DNA from 3 places in the Chryseobacterium sp. CBTAP 102 genome. Region 3 is predicted to be linked to each of the others. Evidence: riboswitches for the same ligand, from Rfam matches in the RefSeq annotation. Region 3 holds a riboswitch; each other region holds the start of a gene.
What was found. A riboswitch is a leader RNA that binds a small molecule or an ion and turns the genes downstream of it on or off. The one in region 3 is predicted to bind S-adenosylmethionine.

Region 1 (7,523 bases), on a different contig from region 3:
AGCTGAACTTTCGTTTCAACTTTGTTTACGTTCTGACCTCCGGCACCTCCTGAACGGGAAGTCTGCATTTCAATATCTGCAGGATTCAGTTCGAAATCTACTTCTTCAGCTTCAGGAAGAACAGCAACGGTAATGGCAGAAGTGTGTACTCTTCCCTGAGATTCTGTTTCAGGTACACGCTGCACACGGTGAACTCCGGATTCAAACTTCATGATTCCGTAAACACCTTCTCCTTCCACTTTCATGATCAGTTCTTTGTACCCTTTTGCAGCTTCATTAGAATCTGTCACTTCATGTCTCCATCCTTTTGTTTTGAAATACATGGTATACATTCTGTAGATATCTTCCACGAAGATAGCTGCCTCATCACCTCCTGTTCCGGCACGTAATTCTACGATAACGTTTTTGTCATCGGCAGGATCTTTAGGGATCAGCAATACTTTCAGCTCTTCTTCCAATCCCGGAAGTTTAGCCTGAGATTCCATTTTTTCTTCTTTAGCCAGATCTACCAGATCTCTGTCTGAACCATCTGCAATGATTTCTTCAGATTCTGCGATACTGTCCAAAGCGCCTTTGTACTGGTCATAAACTCTTACAATTTTTCCCAAATCACTATATTCTTTGTTCAAAGAAGAATATCTTTTTTGGTCTGAAATGACATCAGGCTGTATAATAAGGTCTGCCACCTCATTATATCTTTGTTTTATAGCTTCTAATTTTGGAATTAATGATTTAGACATTGTAGAAATTTTGTGGGTGCAAAGATAAGGATTATTAATTCAAAATTAAAATTCCGAATCATCATAAATTTTTGAGCATTAGGGGTAAAAGGGCAAACAGTAAAAAAAACTTTCTGACTTATCCTTTTAATCAATACTAGAGATTAATGATTAACAAAGGCTTTCTTATTGAAAACCCTTCCAGAGGCTCAGGGTGACAAGCCGAATACCAACCCAAATTTTTGAGCATTGTCAGACTGAGCCTGTCGAAGCTATTATCAATAAAAGGGATAGGCGAAAAACTTAATTATAAAATGGTGTATGATATTGAATTCAGACTCTAAGATCTTTTGGAGAGTCTTCTGTCTATTACATATAAAATAATTCCTACTGCAATAATTCCTAATCCTATCAGGCTTTCTTTAGGATTATGAATGAATGTAAAATAAAGGATATACATACTGAATAACAGAAAAACAGCCGGAAAAATATGAAAAGCATTAGATTTAAAGATTTTCCTGTCTTTTTTCTTCAGGAAGAAAACCGTTGAGATTGCAAGACTTGCGAAAAGCTGTAAAATAAAAGCAGTATACACAAAAATTTCTTTAAAGCTTCCCGTTAAAATAATGATGGCTGCAATCACGGCATGGGTAAAAACAGCTTTTACCGGAATTCCTTTTTCGTTTCCTGCAGATAAGGGTTTCCAGATGTAGGTATATTTTGCAAAAGCCTGTGTTAATCTTGAGCCTACCCACAAGTATCCGCTTATGGTTGCCACCAGCTGCAGGGCAATAAAAATATTGACAATCTTTCCGAAAGCCGGCCCCAGCATATTGACCGCTGCTTCTCCCATCACATCTTCTTTTCCTGCCAGCTGATTGACAGGTGCGTGTTTCAGCATAATATAATTCACCAGAATATAGCTTACCGTCACAAAAACAGTTCCTATGATGAGTGATTTGGGGAGGTTTTTCTGAACATCTTTTATTTCTCCGGCGATATAGGATGCGGAATTCCAGCCAGTGTAGGAATAGGTCACAAATACCAGGGAAGTCGCAAAGGCAGGAAGCATAATCTCATTCTGCCAGCTGTCACTGAAATTAAGACTATTGCCCATCTGTGGTGAATTTGAAATCCCTACTCCAAGAATAACCAGTACAATAATAAAAGCTATCTTAATGAAGGTAAAAAAGTTATGAAACCTGCTGGATGTTTTCAAGCTAAATGAAAGTGCGGCCGCAACCAGAAAGATCACAGCTATCGCAAAACCGTTTCCGAAGCTATAATCAAATACCGAAAGATATTTTGACATAGCCAAAGCTGCCAGCGCTACGGGAGAGGAAAATCCTATGATGAGTGAAATCCAGCTTATGAGATATCCGAATATGGGATGATAGGTTTCTTTGAGATAAATAAAATCGCCTCCGTTTCCTTTAAAATGGGAACCCAGTTCTGCGTAACAAAAAGCCCCGAACAAAGCGAGTACTCCTCCGATACTCCACAGCAGGAAAATGCTGTAGGTATTGGTAATATCAGAAAGCTGAAATCCCAGGGTGGTAAAAATTCCGGTTCCGATCATATTGGAAACGACAATGGCTGCGGCTGTTTTCCAGCCAATCTGATGTGAGGCAGTACTCATTTAATGATTAAAAGTTAAAATTAAGCCTTCCGAAGAAATAATTCCCCAAAGTTCCCATCTGCACCGGCGCATATTTGAATACTCCATAATATGAATTTTTATAAATCTGACGGTCCGGGAAGACATCAAATACATTGTTGGCACCTACGGTAAAATTGATATTTTTGTTGATATCATACCCAACGCTGATGTCTGTTACAACTTTTGGAGAAAACTCCTGCACGTCTCCAAAAGGATAACCATCTCTTATTACTTTACCAAAATAGGTATTTCTTACGAGAAAACTGAATTTCCCGATTCCATAATTTAATCCTAATGAAGCTTTTGTTTTTGGAGACAGAGTTTCAATGATATTGACCTGATCCGGGCCAAAAAACTGATCCTGAGGTGTTCCTAAGTTTTCAGGAAAATGAAAGTCTGTAATTTTTGTTTCCGTATAGTTTCCGGCAAGATTCATATTTAATTTTCCATTCCCAAGAATCCAGTCATAGGATACCACCATATCTACTCCTTTTGTTTCTGTGTCTATAGCATTGGCAAAAAAACGTCCGCTTTCTACCTTAAACTGATCTAATCTTGGATCTGTAATATTGCTGGTGATCACAATTCTGTCCTTTACTTTAATGAAATAACCATCTATTGTAATAAACAGTCCTTTTAATGGTTTTAATGTCAATCCTGCACTTGCATTGACAGAAGTTTCCTGTTTGAGTTTATCAAATCCCAGAATTTTAGCGGCTTCGCTATCGTTGCTGAATATTCCTTTGGTCACAATCTTTGAACCGGAATTAGAAATATCCGCATAGGAATTATTGAAATACTGCTGCTGAAGGGAAGGCGCTCTGAAGCCTGTTCCTACCGCTGCCCTTATTGCATAATTTTTTACAAACTCATATCGTAGCGCAAGTTTTCCATTCAAGGTATTTCCGAAATCCGAATAATTTTCAAACCTGGCAGCGGCGTCAATATTGAGTTTTTTATCTAAATCATAAGAAATATCTGCATATACTGCGGTGGAATGTCTGTCTTTCTTCAAGGCATTATTGGGAGAAAATCCGATAAAGGATTGAGATCCGCCTGCTCCCAACACTGTAGATCCTTCAGTGGCAACGTTTCCATTGACGTCATATTGGGTATAAGAACCTTCATCACCCGCTTTGATCTGGTATTGCTCAAACCTGAATTCACCCCCGAAAGCAATATTAAAACGGTTTATATTCTTGGAAACATCAAGATTCACCGTATTCTGAAGGAAGCTGTGTGCTCCGCCATAAAAACCTGTTGGTGATTTTGCTCCCAGGGAAGCATTATTGGTATGGCTTACATTATAATTGAAGGTATTGCTCCCGAATGTATTACTTACATCGAATAGCCAGTCATTCATATTATATTTTGCTCCTACAGCATAAGAAATATCATATACCTGAGATCCAAGAATTGCCTGAAACCCATTCGGGTAAATGGATGAAACCACATTAGACTTTTCACTGGGAAGTCTTCTGAAACCAAACCCTTCTCCTTCTTTAATACTGAAACCTCCGAAAGAATAGAGTTTAAAATTATCATTAAAAGGATATTCTGAATTGAAAAAAAGCTGTCCCTGCCTGATCTGGGCATCTCCGATCTGAAAATTAAAATCGTCACGCGTTAATCCTCTTTTTTCAATTTCTGCATCATCCGCAGCCCTGGCAGCTTTTACGGCTTCAGAGTCACCTGCAAATTCATAAGCGAAATTATCTCCGAAAATATCCAGATCGTGATTTTGCGTTCTTGTGGTTTTTCCTCTGTGGCTTAATTGCAGGGAAAGATTAATATAACCTTCTTTCTTTCCTAATGAGGTTCCATAGTTAACTCCTGCCTGGTAAGTATCTCCATCATTTCTTCCGGTTAATCCGTAGGTAAGACTTGCCGAAGCTCCTGCATTTTTCTTAAGAATAATATTGATGACTCCCGCAATAGCATCAGAGCCATATTGTGCGGCGGCTCCGTCTCTCAGGACTTCAATCCGGTCAATAGCAATAACCGGAATAGCGCTCAAATCTGTTCCTACAGAGCCATTTCCGACGGTATTCTGATAATTCACCAAAGAAGTAGTATGTCTTCTTTTTCCGTTAAGCAATACTAAAACCTGATCAGGACCCATCCCTCTTAAAGTAACAGGGTCAATATGTTCGGTACCATCAGAAGCAGACTGTCTCACTGCATTAAATGAAGGGATCACATAATTCAGGAGATCCTGGGCGGTCATTTGCGGAGAACTTCTCTGGATCTTGTCGATATTGATAACATCTACAGGAACCGGCGTTTCCAGCTTTGTTCTTTTAACATTTCGGTTTCCGACGATGATGATATCTTCGATCTGTTTTCCTTTTTCCTCACTTTCCTGAGCAGCTACGAGAATTGCTCCAAGCAATAGTACAGCTGTGATTAATTTTTTCATGTTATTCCTGCCAATTAATAATACGGACCTGACGGATCTTTCCGCAGATACACAAGACTTCAAGAAATGGAATTCATATAGAGTATTGACTTCACTTATCTCCCCCAAAGGGTTGGAATTAGCACCTTTACACTCTGGAACCGTGCAGGTTGCTAAGGTTTCACCGGGCCAAATCCCTCCACCTTTCTTGATAAATCTACTGCAAAAGTAGACTATTTTTCTGAACTTACAAAAAAAGGCAAATCTGCTGATCTGCAAATTTGCCTTTATTATTATTCTATGTTTTAGCTTATTGAATCATCATCTTTTGAATGGCTATTCCTGTATCTGATTTCAGCTGTACAAGATACGTTCCTGCCGGATAATTAACCTTCATATTATAAGCTCCATTCTCTTTATCCAGTTTGTAAGTATCCAGTTTTTTACCCGTCATATCAAAAATTGAAATCTCTCCGTTTTTTGCTTTACTGAAAATGAGTTTAGCGATTCCGTTCCGAACCGGATTATCTGCAATCTGAAGGGATAGCTTGTTGACTGCATTGGTATCTACAGTTGACAAAGCGCCCGCATAATTTCCAAAGATTCTGAATTCTCCAGGTTGTAAAGTGATTGGAGCTGTTGTGGAGGCTACATTTGAAATACTGTTGTCCATCAGATTCTGCCATTGACCTGTGTAAGGAAAATAAGGCACGACATTCTGTGCGGAAGTAGTATAATTAGCCAATACAACAACATTCTTTATTCCTGTTGTAATAGCTGCATCATATACATAAATTCTTGTAATGAGACCATTAGGATCATTCGTAAGGTTATTGGATTCTATACTGTAGGTTTTAGATTTAAAAACCGGATAGGTATTTCTGATATTGATGATTTTAGCCCATGTATCATAAACAGCCTTTCTGTTCGCATTGGTATCATATCCTAAAGTGAATGCCACAGGTTTTTCATCGGTTCTGCATCCGTTGTCTATGGTACCGTTTGCACATCTGTTGATGCTGAATTCATATCCTAATTCTCCAAACTGCCAGATCATTTTCGGACCTGGAATAGTAAAGAAAGTTGCCCCGAAGGTTTTCATTCTTTCAAGAGCGGTATTCAGGTCTTTCACATTGTAACTTCCGTTTATAGCACCATAGGCAAGATTTTTAAACATCAGTCTCTCTTCATCATGGCTTTCTCCATAACCTACAGCACTCATATTGGTGAAGCCGTGAAGACTGTGATTCATACGGTCGTAGTTGCTGTTTTCCTTATATCCCATCGTATTCTGATTGTAAGGATCTGTCTGCTTATTCCAAAGCATAACACCTTTTCCTTCTGCTATTCTGTAGTTGGCCCATTGCTGTTCTTCCGCATCTGTTCCCAAATGTTCAAAGATCATATAAGAGTTGGGATCAATAGCCCATTGCCTGTCTGCGTAATGCTTCATAATATCCACTCTGTCCTGCTGATAGGCATTGGTACAGGCTTCATCATTTTCGGAACAGCTTTGTGTAAATCCTTTTGTCAAATCCCAGCGGAATCCGTCTATGTGATATTCAGTCAGCCATTGCTCAAGACATCTCTCAACGTAATATTGCGTTGAAAGGCTTGTATGGTTAAAATCATTAAATACGTTGTATGAATGTTTCGGAACCTGATTGAAGTAAGGATTGTTGGCCGCAACATCTCCATAGCCATCGCCATCCGGATCTACATTCCAGAGTCTTACCAGAGGAGAACGTCCTGTAGCGTGATTAAATGCTACATCCAGAATGACTGCAATTCCGTTCTGATGGCATAGATCTACAAATTCTTTGAATTTTTCGGGAGTTCCATACGCTTTGTCCAATGCATAATGGAAGGAAGTATTGTATCCCCATGAAAGATTTCCATCAAATTCCATGATGGGCATTAATTCTATGGCATTAATTTTTAAGTTTTTTAAATAAGCAATTTTATCGATCAATGACTGCCAGTTCTTTTCCTGTGTAAAGTCTCTCAATAGTAATTCATAGACTACAAGATCCTGTTTCGCAGGTCTTTGAAAATTGGTAACCTGCCAGTTATAAGCGGTCTGACCTGTTTTAAATGTTGACACTTCAAAGCCCTGTCCGGCAGGAAATGCAGGCAAGTTTGGATAGGTAGAAGCCGAAATCCATGGATCATCATAGGAAGATAAGATTTGCGGCGAATAGGGGTCTGCTACTTTTCTTAAATCATTGGTTCTGTATTGGAAAGTATTGAGCTGCTGAGGGGTAATTCCATTGAGCTCAATCCAGTACAGATCAGGATTTGTGGTATCTTTATTCATCAGATATGTATCATTCACCGTCCAGTTATTGAAACTTCCTATAACATGTACAAAACTTTTCCCCGGAGCATATAAAGCCAATCCCACCCTGGTAGGATCTGCCGGATCATAATTAATTCCCTGCCTTATCCAGTTTGGTATTGACTGGGACACTACATTTCTTGGAACCTGCACAATGAATGCCGCAGCCTTGGAATTGGTTCCCTGTGTTGCCACAAGTTCCATACTGGCATCCTGAGTAACTGTATAACTGTAAGAATAAGATTGTGAAGGAGTTGTTGTAGAATTGATAACAGTTCCGTTTGCTTTTAACTGAAATGTTGCATTGGTACTGGTTGTAGCAGTAATAGTAATGGAATTTCCTACAGGAACTGAAGTGAGGCTGTTCACTAATGGATTTGTAAGCGTTAAGCTTAAAGTACCTACGTT
Region 2 (7,523 bases), 150 kb from region 3:
ACTGGGATCTGATGTCATTAGTATCAAAAAGATCCTTAAAATAAGGGTCTGCCATAAAACTGTAATAATAACTTCCCGATGAAGACACATCCAGATAATGGAAAGCATAACTCGCATCCGACTGCTCCTGTGTCTGTGCATGTCCCCAGATCCATTCTGCATTGTTGATATCATTAAAGCCATCTTTATATTTCTCCGGAGCCATCAGTGGAAATCCTTCTCTTGCAATTTTTGCAGATGCTGAAGCTTTGCTCCATTCACCAGTATTCAGATAAGTTCTGGCCAGAAGTCCATTCACAACAGAACGGTTGATCTTATCTTTATTGTTTCTTGTATAACTTTTTAATAGGTTATCAGCATCCATAAGATCGCTTTTAATCAAGGTATAAATATCCTCAAGGCTTGCTCTTTTCTTCCCTACCGTACTGGTTGTAGAAGGTTCAGTATAAATAGGAGCCGTCAAAGCCGACCTATCTTTAAGATAGCTGAACTGATAAAAGCTCGCCAGATTAAGGTAGCAGAAAGCACGTAATGCTTTTGCCTGTCCTTTCACCTGATTCTTTTTCTCCTGACTGCCTTCCGTTCCATCAATTCTTGTAATCACATTATTCATATTATTGATAGTGGAATACAATAAAGACCATATAAACAGCGGGCGGCTAGCTGTACTGTTCACCATTTCTGTAAAGGCATAGGTAGAAGCAAAACCATACTTATTAGTCAATACTGCTACATCACTTCCCATCGCATCACTAGCTCTTAAAACTGTGGAATACCCGATATTGGCATAGGTTGTTCCGTCATTATTAAATTTTGCCCAGGTACCGTTCACTACTGTCTCAGCACTTTCAGCTGTTTTGAAAACTTCTACGCTGTTGGCCTGATCAGTCGGAGCGGTATCCAGCTCACTTTCACAGCTTGCCAGCGACAAAAATCCGATAAGAGCAAACGATAGATATTTTAATTTTTTCATTGTTTCAATTTTAAAGGTTAAAGAGTTGCCTGAAGACCAAAAGTGATGGTTCTCATCGCAGGATATCTGTAATACGTTGTTCCGTCCAAAGCCTGCTCAGGATCCATTCCTTTATGTTTATAGAAAGTCAGAAGGTTTTCTGCCTGGATATAAATTCTGAACTTTTTCAATCCTATTTTCTCAAAATAATCCTCAGGAAGTGTGTATCCTAAGCTTAGATTTTTAAGTCTTGCATACGTCCCGGAATACAGGAATCTGGAAGACGTTGAGGTCCAGTTATTCGTTGTTGTACTCAATCCCGGAACGTCTGTATAAGGATTATCAGGCGTCCACCTGTTCAGCATTTCGGCACTCCATGCACGTCCTCCCGCACTTCCGTTATGCATGATGGAAGTATAATCGGTATCTAAAATTTTACCCCCGATTTTGAATGTCAGCAATCCTGAAAAATCAAAATTCTTATAGGTGATGCTTGTACTGATTCCACCTGTCAGCTTAGGTAATGCAGAACCTTGTAATAGTTTTGTAGCTTTTGAATATTCCGAAGTTGTTCCTTCCACTGAGTTTCCGCTGGCATTGGTAGTAACAGTTTTCCATAAGGGTTTTCCATTGCCTGGATCCACACCAACCCATTCCGGAATAAAGAAATCATATACAGAACCTCCTACTGTCAGCAATTTAGTTCCTACCACAAGAGAACCTCCGGGTAATTTGGTTACTTTGTTGTTTAAAGTACTTAGGTTCACATCTACATTCCATTGAAAATCATCATTCTTAATAGGTATTGTAAATAATGAAAATTCAAATCCTGTATTCTGGATGGTTCCGATATTCGCAGGATAATCACTGATTCCCAATGATGGTGCAACCGGCATATTAAACAGAAGATCCTGGCTTTTTCTTTTAAAATATTCGATATTCCCTTTAATCCTGTTATTCAGAATGGAGAATTCCAATCCTACATTTAAATTAAGGTTGGTTTCCCATTTCACATTATTGGTAGAAGTCTTTTCAAGGGTTGTTCCCGGTTCTCCGCCAAGGCTTATAAATCTATAAAGCTCCTGATACGCATAATAAAGCGGCTGCCCATTAGGTCTAAGTAATTTATCATTCCCCTGACCTCCGTAGCTGGCACGCAATGTCAATTGATTGAAAACATTCAGGCTTTTAATAAATTCCTCATTGGATATTTTCCACGAACCTCCCACTGACCAGAATCTCCCCCATCTGTTATCCTTCGCAAATCTCGAAGAACTGTCTGCCCTTCCTGAAGCTGACAGGAAATAGGTATTATTATAGTCATACTCTACTTTTCCAAGGAAACTTAATAAACTCAATTTATTGCTGTTTCCACTGAAACTTCCCAGCAGAGAAGCAGCATCCGGTTCATAGTAATAAGGAAGTGAAAACTGGCTTCTCGTTCCTGAAATGGTCTGATAATCGTATTTATAAAACTCGTGTCCTGCTAAAGCATTTACATGGTGCTTTCCAAACTTTTTATCATAAGTTAGGATATTACTTGTCGTATAAGAAAGTGTTCTGGTATTGGTTTTCGTTACCGAACCTCCTATTTCAGCACCTTGCCCCAATAATGGATTTGAGTAATAATGTCCGTTATAATTCACTAAATCCACAGAGAAGCTGGTCTTGAATTTCAACTCCGGCAAGAAAGTGAATTCCATGAATCCTTTTCCGGAGAAGTTATCTTCTTTGTTTTCGTTTTTGTCTAAAGGCAGTGTTGCAGCGGCATTCTGATTCTGAAGCGCATTCGTAGGCCTGTATTTTCCAAAATCATAAACCGGGTTTCCATCAGCATCCAAAATATAAGTACCATCTGCATTTCTTTCATAATAAGGATAGAATGAAGGAATAAATCTTGCAGCGTTGATGATGTTACTCGCCTTGGAATCCGAAGAAGTAGGCGCCTGCTGAACACTGTTTGTATAATTCAGGTTTACTCCAACATTAAGCCATTTTTTCACTTCGGAATTGATCTTCAATCGGGTATTGTATCTTTTATAGCCTGATTCAATCGCCATCCCTTTATCATCCAGATACCCCAGTGAAAAGAAGTAATTGCTTTTATCACTTCCTCCGCTGATATCAAGATCCACCTGATTTCTTGAAGCTACTCTCTGTAAAATATCTCTCCAGTCATCATTCCAAAGCGGCGATGCACCAGGTAATAATTTCCCATCTGTTCCTACCGGTTTTGGATAAGCAGTGCCATATGGATTAATTCCAAGGGTCGAAACAAGATTATCAGTTGCCATTTGTGCAGCCTGCTGAGAAGAAACTTTGCCAGACTGATATCCGTTTCTTAACGCTTCCCAATATAATTGAAAGTATTGATCTGTGTTTACCTGTTCATAATCTTTGACAGCTCTTCCTGAGAATCCCTGACTGATATTAAAATTAACTCTGGCTTCTCCTTTTTTCCCTGATTTTGTAGTGATGATAATAATCCCGTTTGCTCCTCTTGAACCATACAAAGCACTTGCTGTAGCGTCTTTCAAAACACTTATAGATTCAATATCGCTTGGGCTAATGGAGTTCAGGTTTCCGTCAAAAGGAATCCCGTCCACTACGTATAAAGGATCACTGGAAGCACTGATTGAGCCAATTCCCCTGATACGGATGGTAGAAACTGCGCCGGGCTGTCCCGATGCACTGGTAGTTTGAATTCCGGCAACCTGTCCTTCCAGTGCTTTGGTAATATTCGTAACTGGTCTGTTATTGATTTTATCGCTGGAAATTGTAGCTACAGAACCGGTATAGCTGTTTCTTTTTGCTTTTCCGTACGCTACCACTACTACCTCATCAAGTTCCTTTTCATGAAGGCTATCTTTTTTCGGCCTGGAATTCTGTGCATTGATGCTGGTTATTCCCAGAAAAAAAGCAGCAACCGGAGGTATCCATGCTTTAGAATTGAATAAATTTTTGCTAATCATAATCAATTTTATTTATCATATATTAAAATTTTACCCTTTGCAGAAAAGTCAGCAAAGGGCATCGATAAATACGATAAACCAAATGCTTATTTTTCCTTAAAAGGCTGAATGTAACACCTTGCCCCACGAGGCAGGTTGTTAAGATTTCACAGGGTCAGTTCCCTCTATCTTTCTTTATAAGCCGATCGAAATATGATTGCAAAGCTAAAAACTTTTAGTCTACAAAACAAGTAGACTTGTTTATTTTTCATGATAATTTTTTAATAATTAACATAAATTTTTAATAAAACCCACTACAATAAGAAGTTGCAGACCTTATCATTTATTCAAACATGACAAATATCATTGTCAATAATTCAATAGCATGAAAATTCAGTATACCTTAATTTTTGTGTGATTTATTGAAAAAACTTTTTAATTTTATGCTATGAAAGTTTTGATCATCAATGGCCCTAACCTCAATCTGTTAGGCACAAGAGAACCGGAAATCTATGGAAATGTTTCTATGGAAAGTTATTTGGAAAATTTAAGATCCGAGTTTCAGGCTTATGAATTACAATATTACCAGTCTAATATTGAAGGTGAGCTTATCAACAGGCTTCAGGAGGATGATTTTGATGCGGTGGTAATTAACCCGGGAGCTTTCACCCACTATTCTTATGCAATTGCTGATTGTTTGAAGAATATCCGCAAGCCGAAAGTAGAAGTTCACATCAGCAATATCTACAAAAGAGAAGAATTCCGACAGAAATCTGTAACAGCCGCTAATACGGATGCCGTTTTATCTGGCTTTGGAATGGATGGGTATAGATTGGCTTTATTAAGTCTGAAATAATTCAGTCGTTTATTTTCCCGCAGATGGCACAGATTTTCACAGATAATTATAGAAAAAAAACATATGTCAGTAGTTGCACTGCTGCAAAAATCTATTAAATTTTGAGAAATAAAATACAAAAGCCTCATCATTGATGAGGCTTTTGTACGTTTATGGTTAACTATTAAATAGTTTGTTCCTGTAATTGAGGTCCTGAAGCTACTAACTTCTTACCTTCTTCAGTATCACAGTACTGTTCAAAATTCTTGATATATCTTGAAGCAAGATCTTTTGCTTTTTCTTCCCATACCGAAGCATTTTCATAGGTATCTCTAGGATCTAAAATACCTGCAGAAACGTTTGGTAATTCAGTAGGAATTTCAAGATTCATAATTGGAACCTGAGCTTTAGGAGCATTATCAATAGATCCATCAATGATTGCGTCAATGATTGCTCTGGTATCTTTAAGCGAAATTCTCTTTCCTGTACCGTTCCAGCCTGTATTTACCAAATAAGCTTTTGCACCGTGTTCCTGCATTTTACCGATCAATGTTTTAGAATACATTGTTGGGTGTAATGTAAGGAATGCTTCCCCAAATGCAGGGGAGAAAGACGGTTCAGGTTCTGTAATACCTCTTTCCGTTCCGGCTAATTTTGATGTATACCCGCAAAGGAAGTGGTACTGAGCCTGATCTTCATTCAGGATAGAAACCGGAGGAAGTACTCCGAATGCATCTGCTGAAAGGTATACAATCTTCTTGGCATGACCTGCTTTAGAAGGCAATACAATTTTGTTGATATGATATATTGGATAAGAAACTCTTGTGTTCTCAGTGATTGAACCGTCTGTATAATCTGCTACTCCATTGTTAATAACAACGTTTTCAAGAAGTGCATCTCTTTTGATGGCAGCGAAGATATCCGGTTCTTTTTCTTCAGATAAGTCAATCACTTTAGCATAGCATCCTCCCTCATAGTTGAATACTCCGTTGTTATCCCATCCGTGCTCATCGTCACCGATAAGGTATCTTTTAGGATCAGCTGATAAAGTAGTTTTACCTGTTCCAGAAAGACCAAAGAATAAAGCAACATCACCTTTCTCTCCAACGTTCGCAGAACAATGCATGGAAGCCATACCTTTTAACGGAAGGTAATAGTTCATCATGGCAAACATTCCTTTTTTCATTTCACCTCCGTACCAGGTACCTCCAATGATCTGTAGTTTTTCAGTAAGGTTGAACATAATGAAGTTTTCAGAGTTTAATCCCTGAGCTTCCCAGTTCGGGTTTGTTGTTTTTGATCCGTTGATTACGGTGAAATCCGGCTCACCGTAGTTTTCAAGTTCGTAGTGAGAAGGACGAATGAACATATTAGTAACAAAATGCGCCTGCCATGCTACTTCAACGATAAATCTTACTTTAAGTCTCGTATCTGCATTCGTTCCGCAGAATGTATCTACTACATAAATCTTTTTAGATTCAGCAAGCTGGTTCAGCACTAGTTCTTTACAAGACCCGAAAATTTCTGCTGTTGTAGGTAGGTTTACTTTACCATCCCAGAAAATTGTATCTCTTGTAACATCATCCTGAACAATATATCTGTCTTTAGGTGAACGACCTGTGAAAATTCCTGTTTTTACCGATACTGCGCCAGATTCCGTAAGCTCAGCTTGCTCAAACCCCTGATTTTCAGGAGAAACTTCAGCCTGATATAATTCTTCATAAGAAGGATTATACACTACTTCATAGTTTCCTTTAATCCCTAATTTCTCTAAATCCTGGATGATTTTAGTGTTTTTCATTTTACTTATATTTTCTATTTCTTTATTGACTTCAACAAAAATAATATTAATTATTTGTTAAAGGTGGTTTAAATATACTGATATAAGTCAGAATGACAAATAAAAAAAAAGGATTGTAATTGCTTGATTATAAGCTAATTATATTTTCCCATTCTAAAACAGTGGAAAAACCTTTCTCCCAAAAATAGTTCTTATAGTCCCCAAATTTGGCACTCATTACAAAATCTCCACCCCATGCACCTAAACTTTTGACAAATAAAGGGCAATCTGAGAATAATTTTTCTTTAACTGTGAGAATTTCAAGAAAATTTGCAATTTTATGCTCATGAATCATCATTAATTCGGAAAATTTTTCCAATTCATTGCATAACAATATTTTTTTTGTGAGATCTGAAAATTCATTCACCAATTCCGGAGACTTCTTTTTGGACTTGTATAAGTTGATTCCCTCTCTACTATCCTGCTTCTGATTTAAATGGATAAAAATCAGTTCATTTTTAAAGGATGGACTGAAATCTACCTTCTCATATTTTATCTCAGGTTTACTCTGGAACAGAACTGCAGATTTTTCTTTAGCTACAGCGATATCGTATCCACTGCCACCTAAGCTGATAGTATTAAGATAAAAAGGATCAACCTCTGCCCATTCTGCCAGATTGTTCATCAGGGTGGAACTGCTACCAAGCCCATAATCCGCCGGAAACTGAAGATTGGTTTTTAAATGATAAGTAAGGTCTGCTTTGAATTTACTGCTAGAAAGCTGCTGAACATTTTGTAGTGTTTTGGTAATGAATTCAGCACTTGATGGAATATTGGTTTCCAGAATCTGCCAGTTTTTATAATCTATGACAGCTTTTAACCATAATGTATTCTGATGATAAGCTTCCCAAAGAATAAGAGAGTTTCCATCTTCTTTTTCTTCAAAGAAAAACTCTTGTCCCAGCCTGGTAGGTACCGCTAAGACAAGAGCTCCATCTATTGCGA
Region 3 (7,523 bases):
AAAATTGCTGCTGATAATAAATCCGGACAGTTGAAGAAAATCTCTGAAGCTCTTTATAATATCAAAACAGATTTCTTCGAAAGTGATTTTAACCGTTTGTATCAGGACGTAAAATATTCCATCAATCAAAGAAGCTTGATTCTGCTTTTTACCAATTTTGAAACCCTGGACGGGCTGAACCGGCAGCTGAAGTATCTTCGCGGAATTGCTAAAAATCACTTGCTGGTAGTGATATTCTTCAAAAATTCAGAACTGCAGACGCTGATCAACAAAAATCCTGAAAGTACGCAGGAAATCTACGACGAAATCATTGCTGAAAAATTTGAGTTTGAAAAGAAACTGATCATCCAGGAACTCCGCAAATATGGAATCTATACAGTATATACCCTTCCTGAAAATTTGAATATCGATGTTATCAATAAATATCTGGAGATAAAAGCGAGAGGAATTTTATAACTTTGTAGAAGCAATAAGCAATAAATAATGAAAATTACACTTAACAGAATAAACGACGACTTTTTATTTGAATGTACCAACGCTCAGGGAAACTCCATTCTTTTGGATAATACTTCCCAGCCGGGAGCCAAAGGAGTTTCCCCGATGGAAAGTGTACTCATGGCTGTGGCAGGATGCAGCGGAATTGATGTAGTTTCTATTTTAAAGAAGCAGCGTCAGGAGATCAAAAGTTTTCAGGCAGAGGTAGAAGGAGAAAGAGTACAGGTAGAGGATGCAAAACCTTTTAAATCAATTACCGTTAAATTTCTTCTGGAAGGAGAAATTGATCCTAAAAAAGCACAAAAGGCTGCGGAACTTTCTTTTGAAAAATACTGTTCCGTATCCAAAACGTTGGAACCGAATGTAGAAATCGGATACGAAGTGTATCTGAACGGAGAAAAAATTTAATCTCTTACATAAAAGAGCAAAGAGGCTGTCTCAAAAGTCAAACAATCTGGCTTTTGTCATTCTGACGAAGGAAGAATATCATTGATAACCAAACATATGAGATTCTTCGCTACATTTCATTTCGTTCAGAATGACACTTTTGAGACAGCCTCTTTTTTATTACTCATTACCAATTACTCATTGCTTATTAAAAGGTGAGTCTTGGTTTTATCAGTTTCGCTACAGTGGCGGTCCATCCTGTTTGGTGGGAAGCCCCTACGCCACGGCCGTTATCTCCATGGAAATACTCAAAGAAGGTAATATAATCTCTGAAATGTTCATCATAATTGAATTTCGGATTCCCTCCATTGAAAGCCCTTTGCCCATGTTCATCCTTTAAAAATATAGAACAAAGTCTTTTGCTGATATTTTGAGCCACTTCATCAAGGTTTCTCTTGTCGCCGCTGCCTGTTGGAAGTTCTACTTTCAGGCTGTTTCCATAATAATAATGAAAACGTTGCAGACTTTCTACAATCAGAAAGTTGATAGGAAACCAAATGGGTCCGCGCCAGTTGCTGTTTCCGCCAAACATGCGGCTGTCACTTTCTGCCGGCGTGTAGTAGACCATGTTTTCCTTTCCATGTACTGAGAATACAAACGGATTTTCTTCGTATACCTTAGACATGGCACGGATTCCGTAAGAACTCAGGAACTCATTTTCATCAAGCATTCTGGTCAATACCTTTGTCAGTCTGTTTTTGCGGAGTATACTCATCAGGTGTTTTCTTCCCTGTCCTTCTTCGTCCCAGTGGGAAACCAGCTTGGTGAGTTCCGGCTTATTTTTTAAGATCCATTCCATTCTGGTCCTGAAATTCGGCATCTTTTCCAATAAATGATGATCTACAATTTCAACGGCAAACATAGGGATTAAACCTACAATACTTCTTAGTTTTAAAGAAACACTGTCTCCGTTTCCGAGCTGTAGTACATCATAGAAAAATCCGTCTTCTTCATTCCAGAGACCTTTTGTGCCTTCACCCAGATTTTCCATCGCTTCAGCGATATAAAGATAATGTTCAAAAAATTTGATCGCCATATCTTCGTACACCTTGTAATATTGGGCAAGTTCCATCGCAATACGCATCATATTCAGTGCATACATCGCCATCCAGCTTGTTCCGTCTGCCTGTTCCAGATGCTGGCCATCCTTTAGTTCCATATTCCGGTCAAAAGCTCCGATATTATCGAGACCAAGGAAACCGCCACCAAAAATATTTTTCCCTTTTTTATCCTTCCGGTTCACCCACCATGTGAAATTAAGCAGCAATTTCTGGAAGACTTTTTCTAAAAATAATAAATCCGGCTTTCCGTTATTTTTTTCATCAATTTTAAAAACCCGGAAGCATGACCATGCATGTACAGGAGGGTTCACATCACTCATATTCCATTCATAGGCAGGAAGCTGTCCGTTGGGATGCATGTACCATTCTTTTGTAAGCAGCAAAAGCTGTCCCTTGGCAAATTCAGCATCAATGATGGAAAAAGGAACACAGTGAAATGCCAGATCCCATGTTGCATACCATGGATATTCCCATTTATCAGGCATAGAAATAATATCCTTATTATGGAGATGATTCCATTCTGTATTTCTTACATATTCGTTGAAATTTCTTGGTGCTTCAAAGTTGGGATCACCTTTCAGCCATTTTCCTATATTATAATGATAGAACTGTTTATTCCAGAGAAGTCCGGCAAAAGCCTGTCGCTGTACATTTCTTTCATCTTCGTTTACGGTGTCATTCTGAATTTCTTTATAAAATTCCTCAGCTTCAGCCTGCCGCGTATTGAAAATGGCATCAAAGTTTTCAAAAGGCTCATCGGTCTCTTCAGGGCATAATCTGAATTCAAAAACTTTTGATTCTCCGGCTCCGATAAGCTCATCAATCAGAAAAGAGGCTTTTGTTCCCCGCTTTTCGGGATTTACTGTATTCGTTTTATCAGTAATGAAATTATTGATTCCGTCTTTGAAATACATATTTTCAGGAGCAGGAGCTCCGTAAAGTTTAGACGTATTGGTTTCATTATCACAAAATACACTTTCTGCGTTTAAATTCCTGGAATAGAATTTCTTGATCGAAATGCTGTCATGTCCAATGTTAATACTTCCGTCGGGAGATGCATTGATTTCTCCCTTATACGTATTGTATCCCCATTTCCAGTTGTTTCTGAACCATACAGTCGGAGCTACCAGAATAGGAGCTTCATGCTGACTTCGGTTGCATACTGTTATTCTGGCAAGAATATCATTGTGATCGGCTTTACAGTATTCAATGAAAATATCAAAATATTCATCATTATCGAAAATTCCGGTATCGAAAATCTCATATTCCGGTTGCTTTTTGCTGCGTCTTCCGTTTTCTGCAACAAGCTCATCGTAAGGAAATTCATTAATTGGATATTTATACACCATTTTCATATAGCTGTGAGTAGGCGTATTATCCAGATAATAAAAGATTTCTTTGATGTCTTCCCCATGGTTCCCCTGAGGATTGCTCAATCCGAAGAACCGTTCTTTTACCATTTTGTCCTTCTTGTTCCAGAACGAAAGAGCAAAACACAAAAGCTGCTTTACGTCAGAAATACCGGCAATGCCTTCTTCACCCCAGCGGTAGGCATAGCTTTCGGCATTATTATGATTGGTAAAGTTCCAGGCATTCCCGTTCGGGCTATAATCTTCGCGTACATTTCCCCACTGCCGGTTACTTACATAAGGTCCCCAGTTTTTCCATTTGATATCTTGTAATCTATCTTTTTCGGCGGTCATATCTCATCATTTTTCCACACGAAGTTAGTTTTTTTGACAAGTAATTCCAATTTTTTTCATCTGAATAATTATTAATATAGTCTTGAAATGCTTGTGTTTAAGGGCTTTTTTAAATATTAAAATAATTTTTTTTTGAAATTAAAAGAAAAGAACTACCTTTGCATCATTCGTTCATTCAAATATTGAAAATGTTATCAAGAAAGGTTGAGGGATTAGACCCTATGAAACCTTAGCAACCCTTTGTGCAAGCAAAGAAGGTGCTACGTTCTACCAAAGTATTTTGGACAGATAACTTACTGAAGTTCTTTTCAGCCATTTCCTGTGGCATTTTCAATTGTATTAAAATTTAATAGAATTGAAAACAGAACTAAACTATATTAATCTTTCGTATCAAACAAATTCCCAAAAGGAATACCATATCCCGTTAAGCTATCAGCTTTTTGGGAAAGATCTGTTTACAGCCCCTGTCATTTTAATCAACCACGCCCTTACCGGAAACTCAAATGTATCCGGAGATAAAGGCTGGTGGAAACAGCTGGTAGGAGAAAACCAGATTGTTGATACTGATCAATACACTGTTCTGTGTTTCAATATACCCGGAAACGGATATGACGATTTTTTAATTGAAGACTATGAAGACTTCACCCCTTCAGATATCGCCGCAATATTTCTGAAAGGACTTGAAGCTTTACATATCAAAAATTTATATGCCATTATCGGAGGCTCTCTGGGAGGAGGGATTGCCTGGGAAATGCTTGCCAAGCAGCCGGATCTCGCAGAAATATTTATTCCCATAGCCTGTGATTACAGAACACACGACTGGCTTCATGCGCAGTGTCTGGTTCAGAAATTTTTATTGAATGATAAAGAAGAACCATTACAGAAAGCGAGAATTCATGCCATGCTGTGTTACAGAACTCCACAGTCACTCAATGACAGATTTCAAAACCAATATAATCAGGAAAAACAACGCCTGGAATCAGAAGACTGGTTGGTTTATCATGGTAATGCACTGAACGAAAGGTTTAGTTTAAAAGCATACAAGCTGATGAATCATCTCTTAATGAATATAAACGTTGCTGAAGAAGCACTGGAGAACATACAGGCACGAATGCACATGATCTCCGTAGATACAGACTTATTCTTCCCGGCTTCTGAAATCCGGATGTGTTTTGAAAACTTAATAGAGAAAAATAAGGATGTTTCTTATCACGAGATCCAATCTATACACGGGCATGATGCCTTCCTAATGGAATATAAACAATTAAATAATATCATTAAAAACATTTTACAGAAGTAATGAAAAATGCTAACGAAATAAAATTTTTGAAGAACAGATCAATCGTCAAATTTGAAGGAGAAGATTTCCTGGGAGAAATCGGGATTGACGGACGTATTTTTAAAGCGCTTACTTTAGCGCGCATCAGTGTAGGTGTAATTTCTCAGCAGGCCGTAGAAAACGGAATTTCTATTCTGGTTCACGCCAATGATGCAGAAAAAGCAGTAGCCTGTCTTATTGATGAATTTGAAGAAGAAAGAAAATCAGGAAAAGTTTCCCAGATCTATAGTATCAATAATGTTTCTGTGATTGGTTTTGTAGCAGAAGATTTTAATAAGGTCTTTGCAGAACTGGCAAGAAACAATGTTTTCCCATTGCTTTTAAATCAGGTGGCAGGAGAAAACAGAGTCAATATCGTAGTGACTTCTTCACAGGATGAAAAAACAAAAAATATCATAGAATCTGAAATTTTCAAAAAGCCAAAGACAGTTCATCTGGCTATCATTGGTCACGGAAACGTAGGAAAAACCCTGATAGAACAAGTGCTTGAATCAGCAGAAGAAATTAAAAAACGTAAAAAAATTGATCTTAAAGTAGTCGCAGTAGCCAACTCTAAGAAAATTGCCTTCAACAAAAAAGGATTTGATGCCAATTGGAAAGATGAGGTTTTAACCGCAGAACATCCATCGAACGTAGAAGAACTGATTAATTTCTCGAACGAAAATCAACTGGAAAACCTGATCGTTGTAGATAACACAGCCAGCAAAGATTTTGTTAAAAACTATCATGCTTTGGCAGAAAACGGATTTGATCTCGTTTCTTCCAACAAAATTTTTAATACGCTTCCCATTGAGGAATACAGAAAACTAAGATATACGTTGAGCAAAAACAACAGACGTTATCTGTATGAAACCAATGTTGGTGCAGGTCTTCCGTTAATTGACACCATCAAATTATTACACCTTTCAGGAGAGAATATTACAAGAATTAAAGGCGTATTCTCAGGAACATTGAGCTATGTTTTTAATAATTTTTCTTTAAGAGATGATAAATTTTCAACCATCATCAACGAAGCTCTTGAAAAAGGATACACAGAACCGGATCCAAGAGAAGACTTATCAGGAAATGATGTAGCCAGAAAACTATTGATTCTTGCGAGAGAATTAGACTTAATCAATGAATTCGGAGATATCAATATCCAAAATCTGGTTCCGGAAAGCTTATTGGAGGTTTCAAAATCAGAATTCCTTTCAAGACTGGAAGAACTGGATGATGAATACCAGAAGATAAAAGAAAATCAGGAACCTGGACACGTATTGAGATATGTAGGTGATCTGCACGGTGATCTGCAGACAGATAAAGGCGAGTTGGATGTGAAACTGATTTCAGTTCCTGCAACTTCCGCTTTAGGTCAGTTAAAAGGTTCAGATTCAATCTTTGAAATTTATACAGAAAGTTACGGAGAAAATCCAATTGTTATCATGGGAGCCGGAGCCGGAGCACAGGTAACGGCAAGAGGTGTATTCGGGGATATTTTAAGAGTAAGTGAAACAAAATAATATTTAATGTAACAATCTAATAATGTATCAGTTTACCAATAATTGGTGTCGTTATTCTGAGCAAAGCGAAGATTTTAATTGGTACATTGTCAGACTGCTATATTGGTAAATTAATTAAAACTATATGGAAAATTTTGAAACATCAGCAATAAGAACCCAGACGGAAAGATCTCAGTTTGATGAGCATTCTACACCATTATATCTTACTTCCAGTTTTATATTTCAGGATGCGGAAGATATGAGAGCCAGCTTTGCTGAAGAAAAACCTAAAAACCTATACAGCCGTTTCTCTAATCCCAACGTAACAGAGTTTACAGATAAAATTGCTAAAATGGAAGGCGCAGAAGCAGGATATGCCTTTGCAACGGGGATGGCTGCCATCTATTCTACATTTGCCGCATTGCTGAATGCCGGAGATCATATTGTAAGCTGTCAGTCTGTATTCGGGTCTACGCATACTTTGTTTACCAAGTATTTCCCGAAATGGAATATTGAAACCTCTTATTTCAAAGCTGGAGATGCGGAAAATGTTGAACAATACATTAAGCCCAATACAAAGATCTTATATCTTGAAACACCTACCAATCCGGCTATTGAAATTCTGGATCTTGAGTTTTTCGGACAGATCGCTAAAAAGCATAATCTTATTTTTATTGTAGATAACTGTTTTGCAACACCTTATCTTCAGCAACCAATCAAATACGGTGCAGATATTGTGGTACACTCAGCTACGAAACTGATTGACGGGCAGGGAAGAGTTTTAGGAGGAATAGCTGTAGGAAAAGAAGACCTGATCAGAGAAATTTATCTTTTCGCAAGAAATACAGGACCTGCATTATCTCCTTTTAATGCGTGGGTATTATCCAAAAGTTTAGAAACATTGGCAATCCGTGTAGAAAAACACTGTGAAAATGCTTTGAAGGTGGCCGAATTTTTAGAAAGCCATCCTAATGTGGAATTAGTAAAATATCCATTCCTG

Region 1: it holds a riboswitch for S-adenosylmethionine, as region 3 does, so the genes downstream of both, C8D70_RS13265 (TonB-dependent receptor plug domain-containing protein) here and C8D70_RS21300 (alpha/beta fold hydrolase) in region 3, are expected to answer to the same signal.
Region 2: it holds a riboswitch for S-adenosylmethionine, as region 3 does, so the genes downstream of both, C8D70_RS04095 (SusC/RagA family TonB-linked outer membrane protein) here and C8D70_RS21300 (alpha/beta fold hydrolase) in region 3, are expected to answer to the same signal.

Annotation. Positions count from the first base shown of each region.
Region 1 is NZ_QICX01000009.1:11,296-18,818, reverse strand. Features, by position in the region: gene prfA (peptide chain release factor 1) at 1-740, opposite strand, end outside; gene C8D70_RS13270 (APC family permease) at 1,060-2,358, opposite strand; gene C8D70_RS13265 (TonB-dependent receptor plug domain-containing protein) at 2,366-4,798, opposite strand; SAM riboswitch class I at 4,891-4,995, opposite strand; gene C8D70_RS13260 (alpha-amylase family glycosyl hydrolase) at 5,088-7,523, opposite strand, start outside.
Region 2 is NZ_QICX01000002.1:159,565-167,087, forward strand. Features, by position in the region: gene C8D70_RS04090 (RagB/SusD family nutrient uptake outer membrane protein) at 1-973, opposite strand, end outside; gene C8D70_RS04095 (SusC/RagA family TonB-linked outer membrane protein) at 991-3,924, opposite strand; SAM riboswitch class I at 4,008-4,107, opposite strand; gene C8D70_RS04100 (type II 3-dehydroquinate dehydratase) at 4,352-4,759, shown strand; gene pckA (phosphoenolpyruvate carboxykinase (ATP)) at 4,923-6,539, opposite strand; gene C8D70_RS04110 (GYDIA family GHMP kinase) at 6,667-7,523, opposite strand, start outside.
Region 3 is NZ_QICX01000002.1:11,498-19,020, reverse strand. Features, by position in the region: gene C8D70_RS03365 (DUF58 domain-containing protein) at 1-456, shown strand, start outside; gene C8D70_RS03360 (OsmC family protein) at 484-903, shown strand; gene C8D70_RS03355 (MGH1-like glycoside hydrolase domain-containing protein) at 1,091-3,706, opposite strand; SAM riboswitch class I at 3,895-4,001, shown strand; gene C8D70_RS21300 (alpha/beta fold hydrolase) at 4,062-5,006, shown strand; gene C8D70_RS21295 (ACT domain-containing protein) at 5,006-6,544, shown strand; gene C8D70_RS03340 (O-succinylhomoserine sulfhydrylase) at 6,669-7,523, shown strand, end outside.